One region of the Rhizobium sp. AG207R genome, then DNA from elsewhere that is predicted to be linked to it. Evidence: riboswitches for the same ligand, from Rfam matches in the RefSeq annotation. Region 1 holds a riboswitch; each other region holds the start of a gene.
The links. A riboswitch is a leader RNA that binds a small molecule or an ion and turns the genes downstream of it on or off. The one in region 1 is predicted to bind thiamine pyrophosphate.
Positions count from the first base shown of each region.

Region 2: it holds a riboswitch for thiamine pyrophosphate, as region 1 does, so the genes downstream of both, thiC (phosphomethylpyrimidine synthase ThiC) here and thiM (hydroxyethylthiazole kinase) in region 1, are expected to answer to the same signal.
Region 3: it holds a riboswitch for thiamine pyrophosphate, as region 1 does, so the genes downstream of both, thiB (thiamine ABC transporter substrate binding subunit) here and thiM (hydroxyethylthiazole kinase) in region 1, are expected to answer to the same signal.

Region 1 is NZ_JAEPVT010000014.1:97,703-100,975, reverse strand. It holds gene thiE (thiamine phosphate synthase) at 1-345, opposite strand, end outside; gene thiM (hydroxyethylthiazole kinase) at 342-1,145, opposite strand; TPP riboswitch at 1,197-1,293, opposite strand; gene JJQ51_RS28550 (DUF1127 domain-containing protein) at 1,522-1,668, shown strand; gene yghU (glutathione-dependent disulfide-bond oxidoreductase) at 2,232-3,107, shown strand.
Region 2 is NZ_JAEPVT010000004.1:115,893-119,165, reverse strand. It holds gene thiO (glycine oxidase ThiO) at 1-62, opposite strand, end outside; gene thiC (phosphomethylpyrimidine synthase ThiC) at 64-1,890, opposite strand; TPP riboswitch at 1,982-2,114, opposite strand; gene JJQ51_RS10585 (hypothetical protein) at 2,246-2,989, opposite strand.
Region 3 is NZ_JAEPVT010000003.1:388,054-391,326, reverse strand. It holds gene thiP (thiamine/thiamine pyrophosphate ABC transporter permease ThiP) at 1-624, opposite strand, end outside; gene thiB (thiamine ABC transporter substrate binding subunit) at 629-1,657, opposite strand; TPP riboswitch at 1,708-1,824, opposite strand; gene JJQ51_RS09345 (MDR family MFS transporter) at 1,895-3,273, opposite strand, start outside.

The DNA.
Region 1 (3,273 bases):
GAGAGCTTCCGTTTCCACCGAGAGGCCGAGGATCATGTCCGGCCCGATCAGGCGGCGTGCTTCGGCGGCATTCATATCCTCCTGTCCGATGTGGAGGCCATCGGCGCCAATGGCGATGGCAGCCTCGACATTGTCGTTGACGATCAGCCGGACATTTGTTCCCTGCAGGATTTGCTTGAGGGCGCGGCCCGTCTCGATCATGGTGGCTGTCGGTGCATGCTTGTCGCGCAGCTGTACGATGGTTGCGCCGCCGGCAATGGCTGCACGGGTGGTTTCAATCATGCCGAGGTTGGCACATAGCACCGGATCGAGGACGAGATAGAGCGAGAGATCGAAGTCTTTCATGCCGCCGATATCCTTGCATTGCGATCCAGCACTTCCGGGCTAAGGCCGGCGAGGGCGTCGAGGAAGCGCCAGGAAAAGGAGCCCGGCCCGTCTGCAGCCGCTCCGGCCTGTTCGCCGGCGACGGCAAAGACCGCGAGCGCCGCAACGGTTGCATCGAATGGATCATCCGGCATTGCCGCAGCAAAGGCACCGACGAGGCAGGTCAGCGAGCAGCCGAGGGCCGTCACCTGCGGCATGAATGACGAACCGCCGGCGATGCGCTTTGCCCTCCGCCCGTCGGTCACGAAATCCGTAACGCCGGTAACTGCAACGACGCAGCCATGCTTTCCCGCCAATTGCCGGGCGGAATCTTCCGCGTGTTCGACGGCGTCGCGGCTATCGACGCCCTGGCCGCGGCTCGTGCCGCCGGCAAGCGCGATGATCTCGGACGCGTTGCCGCGAATGATCGCCGGCTTTAGCTCGATCAATTGCGCGACCGCCTTGCGGCGGAACGTGGTCGCATAATGGGCGACAGGATCGAGGACCCAGGGCTTGCCCGCCTCGTTTGCCGACCGGGCAGCCTTCAGCATGCCCGCAAGCCAGCCGGACGAGAGCGTGCCGATATTGATCGTCAGCGCGCCGGAGATAGCGGCAAACTCGCCGGCCTCCTCTTCGGCATGTACCATTGCCGGCGATGCCCCGGCGGCAAGCATCACATTGGCCGCGATATTCATGGCGACGAAATTGGTGATGCATTGCACCAGCGGAGGGTTAGCCCGCATGGTGCGAAGCAAATTGCCTGCAGTTGTCTGGTCTTGCATATCGCCCCTTTCAGGCGGGCGAGACGCACAGGGACGACGTGCTGGTGCTTTACGAGGTCCCGAGCGACTCCCTCCGCCAGCATGATCTGGTTCAGGTTCGAAGGGTGCTTCTCAGCCCGCCGGATGGCGGACGCCCCTGTCTCTCATCTCTCTTCTTTTCGCAGACAAAGACGGCGCTGTCACCAGCAAATCACAAAAGCCATGCTGGCGAGTGAGATTGCCTGCTTTCTCGGCGACCCATGCAATGGATGCATAGGTGGAGTGATCCCTTAGCTCTGCAAAAACCTGTGGGCTTCGACTATATGTTTCTCATCGAAGCGACGGGAGCGCCAAGCACGGCCGCTCAGCTTCGAAAGCCCAAGGAAAGGGGATCATCATGAACGTAGCACGCTCTTTCAATAACTGGCGCAAGTATCGTCAGACGGTCGCCGAACTGGGCCGTATGTCCACGCGCGAACTGCATGATCTGGGTATCGATCGCGGCGAAATCCGCAACGTTGCCCGCGCAGCGATCGCTCGCTAACGGCCGCACCGGCTCCTAATAAAGCTGAATTATGTCAGCGCCTGTTCCCCTTGAGCAGGCGCTTTTGCTTTATGAATATCACCGTTCCTTTTCGCCGCGCTTGCTGAAGATTGCATCAATTTAGCTCTCTGCTTTTCGCATGGCGCATAACTGCCTTGCAAAGAAATGCCTATGAACTGAGCAAAAGACTGGTATGTTCCTCTTATCGAAGGGATGCATCTCCTCCCGCATCCCTTCGCTTCGCAGACGTCCTTATCCTCCTCCCAGGGACGGCTGCAGGAATAGCGGAACTCCTCCTCCCATCCGCTGTTCGGTTCTTGTAAAAAGCCTGCCGCTCCTCCTCCCGCGGCAGGCTTTTTCGTTTCATGGACCTCCAGAAGATTGGCAATGACCTAACTCGGTCGAGAAGCTGGCGCTCCAACCCAAGCGGCAAGAGCGCTTCCGCATTAAAGTGTGCGCATTCTCCTCTCGCAAAAATGAAGAGTCGCCCCTATGTGCGACCTATGTAGCGCGCTACATCGAAGACCAACCCCAACGTGATTCCCCGAAACAGGAGGATGCCCATGACCGGTTCTGCCGAATATACGCCGCCGAAAATCTGGACCTGGAACAAGGCCAATGGCGGCCAGTTCGCCAATATCAATCGCCCGATTGCCGGCCCGACTCACGAGAAAGAACTGCCGGTGGGACGTCATCCCCTTCAGCTCTATTCGCTTGGAACGCCGAATGGCGTGAAGGTCACCATTATGCTCGAAGAGCTGCTGGCACTTGGTCACAGCGGCGCGGAATATGATGCCTGGCTGATCAAGATCGGCGAGGGCGATCAGTTCGGCAGCGGTTTCGTCGATGTCAATCCGAACTCGAAAATCCCGGCTTTGCTCGACCGCAGCGGTCCGAAGCCGGTCCGCGTTTTCGAATCGGCCTCGATTTTGATGTATCTCGCCGAGAAATTCGGCGCCTTCCTGCCTACCGAGCAGCCGGCTCGGGCCGAATGCATCTCCTGGCTGTTCTGGCAGATGGGCAGCGCGCCCTATCTCGGCGGCGGCTTCGGTCATTTCTACGCCTATGCTCCGACAAAGATCGAATATGCGATCGATCGCTTCGCCATGGAAGTGAAGCGTCAGCTCGACGTGCTCGACCGTCGGCTGGCCGAAAGCGAATATATCGCCGGCAGCGACTATACGATCGCCGATATTGCCATCTGGCCGTGGTACGGCGGCTTGGTCAAAGGCTGGCAATATGGCGCGGCCGAGTTCCTGCAGGTGCAGGATTACAAGAATGTTCAGCGCTGGGCAGAGCAAATCTACGCGCGTCCTACCGTCAAGCGCGGCCGCATGGTGAACCGCATGTCGGGCGATCCATCCGAGCAGCTGCGTGAGCGCCACGATGCCAGCGACTTCGAGACGAAGACGCAGGATAAGCTGGAAGCCGCTGGCTGATACGACAATTCCCTTTTGCTGAAATGAGCTCGCGTTCCTCCGGATCGCGAGCTTTTTATTGCTCTTGCCACCGGCGTTGCCGGTCTCGACAAGTCAGCCTCGCTCCACCTTGCGAAGCATAAAGTTCGGCTGCCGAGGGTCCGCCGCTCGGCATAGAGCGCGGCGC
Region 2 (3,273 bases), on a different contig from region 1:
CGGATCAGCTCGTGAGCGACCGTGAGGCCGGCAACGCCGGCCCCTTTGATGAGGATGCGCATGTCACTCGGCCGGCTGGGTAGGGGCTTCGACCGGCATATAGAGATCGCCGCCCTCCCGATATTTCGCCGCCATCGCTTCCAGCCCTTCCTTCTGTGCCTCCGCGCGAATGTCGTGCGAAATCCGCATCGAGCAGAATTTCGGGCCGCACATCGAGCAGAAATGCGCGACCTTGTGAGCCTCCTTCGGCAAGGTTTCGTCGTGGAAGCTGCGGGCGGTATCCGGATCGAGCGACAGGTTGAACTGGTCCTCCCAGCGGAACTCGAATCTCGCACGCGACAATGCGTCGTCGCGGACCTGAGCGGCCGGATGACCCTTGGCGAGGTCGGCCGCATGCGCGGCGATCTTGTAGGTGATGACGCCGGTCTTGACGTCGTTGCGGTCGGGCAGGCCGAGATGCTCCTTCGGCGTGACGTAGCACAGCATCGCCGTGCCAAACCAGCCGATCATCGCAGCGCCGATGCCCGAGGTGATGTGATCGTATCCCGGTGCGATATCCGTCGTCAGCGGTCCGAGCGTGTAGAAGGGTGCCTCGCCGCAGACGGCGAGCTGCTTATCCATGTTCTCCTTGATCTTGTGCATCGGCACATGGCCGGGGCCTTCGATCATCACCTGGCAATCTTTGGCCCAGGCGATCTTCGTCAGTTCGCCGAGCGTTTCGAGCTCGGCAAACTGCGCGGCATCGTTGGCATCGGCGATCGAACCGGGCCGCAAGCCGTCGCCGAGCGAGAAGGAGACGTCATAGGCGCGGCAGATGTCGCAGATTTCCTCGAAATGCTCGTAGAGGAAGCTCTCCTTGTGGTGATGGAGACACCACTTGGCCATGATCGAGCCGCCGCGCGAGACAATGCCGGTGACGCGGTTGACGGTGAGCGGGATGTAGTGCAGCCGCACGCCGGCATGGATGGTGAAATAGTCGACGCCCTGTTCGGCCTGCTCGATCAGCGTGTCGCGATAGATCTCCCAGGTCAGTTCCTCCGCGATGCCGCCGACTTTTTCCAGAGCCTGATAGAGCGGCACCGTGCCGATCGGCAGCGGCGAATTGCGGATGATCCATTCGCGGATATTGTGAATGTTGCGGCCGGTCGAAAGATCCATGACGGTATCGGCACCCCAGCGTGCTGCCCAGACCATCTTCTCGACTTCCTCCGCCATGGAGGAGGTGAGTGCGGAATTGCCGATATTGGCGTTGATCTTCACCAGGAAATTCCGGCCGATGATCATCGGCTCGCTTTCGGGATGATTGATGTTGGCCGGAATGATCGCTCGGCCGCTCGCAACTTCCTGGCGAACGAATTCAGGCGTGACGTGATCGGGAATATGCGCGCCGAAGCTCTCGCCATCGCGGATCAAGGCTTCTGCCTTCGCCTTACGGCCGAGATTTTCGCGGATGGCGATAAATTCCATTTCCGGGGTGATGATGCCGGCACGCGCATAGGCGAGCTGAGTGACGGCCTTGCCATCCTTGGCGCGCAGTGGCTGGCGCTTGGCCGGAAATTCCGGTGTCAGCCGTTCGCCGGTGACGAAGCCGTTGTCTTCGGGACGCACATGGCGGCCTTCATAAGCCTCGACATCGCCACGGGCGAGAACCCAATCGCGGCGCAGCTGCGGCAGGCCCTCTTCGATGCGGATATCTGCACCTTCGACAGTATAGGGGCCGGACGAATCGTAGACGATAACTGGCGGCTCGCCCGATGTCGGATGGACGCTGATTTCGCGCATCGGCACACGGATATCGGCATGGATATCCCCGGTGATATGGATTTTTCGAGAGGCCGGCAGCGGGCCGGTGGTGACGGTCGGAGTGAGGTTTTTTGCGGCAATGTTCATGGTGTGAGGCTCCAAGTTGCAGTTGGAGACCCAGTCAATCAGCCGGAATGATGAAAAGACGCCGGCATGGAATCCAGGCGGGAATCCGAAGCCTCGAGCGCTTGCACCGTCCCTACGCCAGTATGAACTGGATCAGGTTCAACGGGTCACTGCGCCCACAACCGGCATAGCCGTATTGTTCAGCAGTATCTCAGCCCCTTGCCGGGACCCCCCTGGTGAATGTCAAAAGGCTATGCCTTACTCTTGTCCTCTGTCAACCCCGCAGCGGCGGTCGCATTTTCCGGGAGATTGACCATTGCCGCGCCCGTCGAATTGCAACTTTATCGCGCAGATCATCGTGCGGACTTGTCGCGCCTTAGTAACGTGGTGTGGTATTGCCGACGAAGCGATGGGGGCCGGTATGGGACAGCTTACTCGCGGTATCGAGCCAGATCTTGCCGCCGAGGGCGCGCCAGCGGTGACAGAAGGCGAAGTCCTCGCTGAGATAGATCCCCGTTCCCTCCTCGACCATGCATTCAAACAGGGCGTATTGGGTGCTGGGCGAGCGTTTGGTGCTGGGATAGGCGTGGATTGCGTTGTAGCGCAGCTCCGGATAGGCCGCGATCATTCTTTCTATAACGTTGCGCTTGATCAAAAGCATGCCCGTACCTGCATAGATGGCGCTGACGAAATCGCCATCACGCTCTGCAACCTGGCCGACAAGTGGCGTGCCGACATAGTGAAGTGCGGCTGCCGCAAGTGTTTCGCCGTCTGCTGAATTGATACGGGCCGCCGTCTGCCAATCATAATCCTTGATCGGATACATGGCGGCGACCACATCCTTATCGGCTTCCAGAAGCCTCATGACCTGATCGGGCTCGAAGCTGATGTCGGCGTCGATGAAGAGCATATGGGTCGCCGTCGTATCGTTCAGGAAGGACGAGACAAGCGTGTTTCGGCTGCGGGTAATCAGGGCGTCATTGCCGAGCAGAGCCAGCGTCAGCTGTATGCCCGCCTGCGCTCCCGTCTGCATCAGTGAGAAAATGGACTGCATGTAGTCCTTGGTAACGAGGCCGCCGAAGCAGGGGGTCGCTATGAAGATCAGCCGGTTCTCATTCATTCGCGATTTTCCCTCTCCGATGGCGCGAGTCGCCGGAATCTAGGAAAATTCAATATTTCTGTGTGTAGCGAATTATTGAATTTCATTGCTGATCTTTGCTCAAACCGACCGGTCATTGTGCCGTGGAATTCCCGATGGCCATATCATAACCAGATTGGGCAGCCATGGTCGTCATCGACCGCCGACATCGCGGTGGCCTTAAATGCGGTGACGGCCCTGACTGGCAGGCGTTCTCGTGAACAGGGACATCTTTGCGATCTCTGCCGGTGCCGCCATGGCCTGCG
Region 3 (3,273 bases), on a different contig from region 1:
GCAGAGCATGAAGATCAGCCCGGCGATGCCGGGAATGAGGCCACGCAGGATGGGCCATTCGATGAAGCGGAAGACCGAGGCGGACCGCATGCCGAGTCCGCCGGCCACAAGCCAATATTCCGCAGGAACACGTTCCAGCCCGGCAAGCATCAGCCTGCTGGCGAGCGGCATGTTGAAGAAGACATGTGCAAGCAGGATGCCGGCAAGACCGTAGATGCTGATAGGATGCGACAGGCCGAGAGTTGCGAGGGCCTGATTGAGCAGACCTTGCCGGCCCCATATGCCGAGCAGGCCGAGCGCGCCGATCAGTACGGGCAGGCCCATCGGCACGGCCATCAACCGGATGAGCCAAAGGCGGCCGGGAAAGCGCGGCTGGCGCGCCAATGCGCGCGCGACCGGAATGGCGAGCACAACGGAAAGCAGCGTCGAGAGTACCGCCTGCAGCAGAGTGAAGCGCAGGACGCGCAGCAAGTAGGGATCTGCCAGGGGATTGGTACCGCCGGAGTCGATGCCGGCGGCGAGCAGAACGAGCACGGCGATCCCGACGAAGAGCACGATGCCGGCGAGGCTGACTGCCCCGCCGGAAATGGCGCGTCTTCGCTCTGGTGCCGTGAGTGTCGTCAAGGCATCAGTTGCCGCTGGTGGCGGCCAGCCATTCGTCGATCCAGGCCTTGCGGTTCTTGTCGACATCGGCGGGGCTCATCAGGAAGGTCTTCGAGGGCACCACGAGCTTGTTGAAGGCGTCCGGCAGCGGCTCCGAAGTGGCTGAAACCGGCATCATCCAATTGCTTGTCGGGATGATGTCCTGGAAGCCCGTGGAGATCATGAATTTGAGGAAGTCGCGCGCAAGCTCCTTGTTCGGCGAGGACTTGATGAGGCCGGCGACCTCGATCTGGATGTAATGCCCTTCCGAGAAGTCGGCTGCCTGATAGCGGTCGGTCTTGTCCTCGATCATATGATAGGCAGGCGACGTCGTATAGGAGAGCACCATCGGCGCTTCGCCCTTTGTGAAGAGGTCATAGGCTTCCGACCAGCCGGGGGTGACAGTCAGGATGCGGCCCTTGAGCTTTGTCCAGGCATCGGCGGCCTTGTCGCCGTAAATCGACTTGACCCAGAGCAGCAGACCGAGACCCGGCGTCGAGGTGCGCGGGTCCTCGATGACGATCTTCTGATTGGGATCGCCTTCGACGAGATCCTTCATGCTCTTGGGGGGATTCTTGACCGTCTGGCTGTCATAGATCACGGCGAAATGGCCGTAGTCGTAGGGCACGAAAACATCGTCCTTGAAACCGCCGGGAACCTTGAGGGCCGAGGTGTCGACGCCGCTGGCATCGAAGAGGCCGGTATCCTTCGCTTCATCGATGAGATTGGTATCGAGGCCGAGAACGACATCGGCCTTGGTGCCCGTCCCTTCCAGCTTCAGACGCGAGAGAAGCGCCACGCCATCGGTGACGGCGACATAATTGACCGTGCAGCCGCAGGTCTTCTCGAAAGCGGCCTTGACCTTGGCGCCCGGCCCCCAGTCGGCGGTGAAGCTTTCATAGGTGTAGATGGTCAGCGTCTTGTCGGCTGCTTCGGCCGTCTGGGCAGCAAAAAACGACGTTCCGGCGGCAAAGGCCAGGCCTGCGAAGAATGACAATAGCGAACGGTGTTGCATGACAGCGCCTCCTTTTTGGTTTCGTCTTGAAGGGGAAAAGGGCGCTATGATTTCGTCACGCGTCTAATCCCTCCGCCGGTGTTAGCCGGATCAGGTTCCGCGGGTTGGCCGGTGAAAGCCTCTCAGCCGAAATGTCCGAAGGACATAAGGCACCCCGTTAGAGCGTCGGCAGATTTAGCCTTGTGACGAAGGGATGACAAGGGAAATGATGCCCTTGCCGATTGCAGCATGGAGGATTTACTCGGCAGCCTCCGCGACCGCCGGGCTTTCGAATTTCTTCGTCGCCCCCGGAAGCTGCACGTTCTTCAGCATCAGCGCGGTCAAAAGGCCGAGAAGGCAGATGCCGGCGGCGGTCACGAACAGCGGGCTGAAGGCGCTCGCATAGGCATTGGCGACCGCCTCGCGGGTTGCTTCCGGCAAAGCCGCCATCATCTTCGGCGTCAGCTGCTCGATATCGGATACGCCTGATATGGAGATACCAACATTGCCGAGTTTGGCGGCGATGATGGCGCCGTAGATGGAGATGGCGATGGAGGCGCCGCCCATGCGCGAGAGCGTGACGGCACCCGTTGCCGCGCCGACGTCACGGGAAGCCGCTGCATTCTGCACGCCGATGACGGGCACCTGCTGCGCAAGGCCGATGCCGATGCCGTGCAGCAGCATCAGGCCGCCGATGATGACGATGGGCGTACCGGCAGGCAGGAAGGCAAGTGAGCCGAACGCGATGGCGCTGCAGGCAGCACTCGCGACGGCGAAGGGCTTGTAGCGCCCTCTCGCGGCAATTAGCCGGCCGGCCGATAGTGAGCCGCAGACGATGCCGCCGGTCAGGAGAATGAACAGCAGCCCGGCCATCGATGGCGAAAGGCCCGTCGTCGTCTGCAGGAAGAGCGCAAAATAGTTGACCATGCCGATGGCCACGGCGCCGCTTGTGATCGAAATGATCAGCAGAAGGCCGAATGTCGGGTTACGGAACAACGTCATCGGCACGATGGGCTCCGGTGCGCGACGCTCGATGAAGACCCAGGCGATAGCGCAGATCACGCCGAAGGCGATGATACCGAGGCACTGCGGCGACAGCAGAGATCCGAAGAGTTCGCTGCCGTCGGCGGCAAGCACGATGCTCGTCGTCGTCAGCGCAAGAACGATTGCGCCGGCATAGTCGATCTTCGGGCGTCGGGCCGGTTTGCGATAGGGAAGCATGGTAGCAAGGCCGGCCAGCACGATAAAGCCGATCGGGACGTTGACGAGGAAGATCGAACGCCAGCCGAAGAGATCGCTCATCGTGCCGCCGAGAACCGGGCCGATGGCGCCGGAAGCCATGAGCACCAGGCTCGAGTAACTCTGGTAGCGAGCGCGTTCCCGCGGCTCGAAAAGATCGGCGTTGACAGCGAAGATCGAGACCATGATGCCGCCGCCGCCGAAGCCTTGAAGGACGCGGGCGGCGATCAGCGTATCCATCGAGACGGCCAGGCCGCAGACGGCGGAGCCGATCGTGAAGATCGCGATCGCCGTCATCATCACATATTTGCGGCCGAAGAGATCGCCGAGCTTGCCGTAGACGGGCATGACGGCGGAGAGCGAAAGAAGATAGGCTGATCCGATCCAGCCGAAGCGCT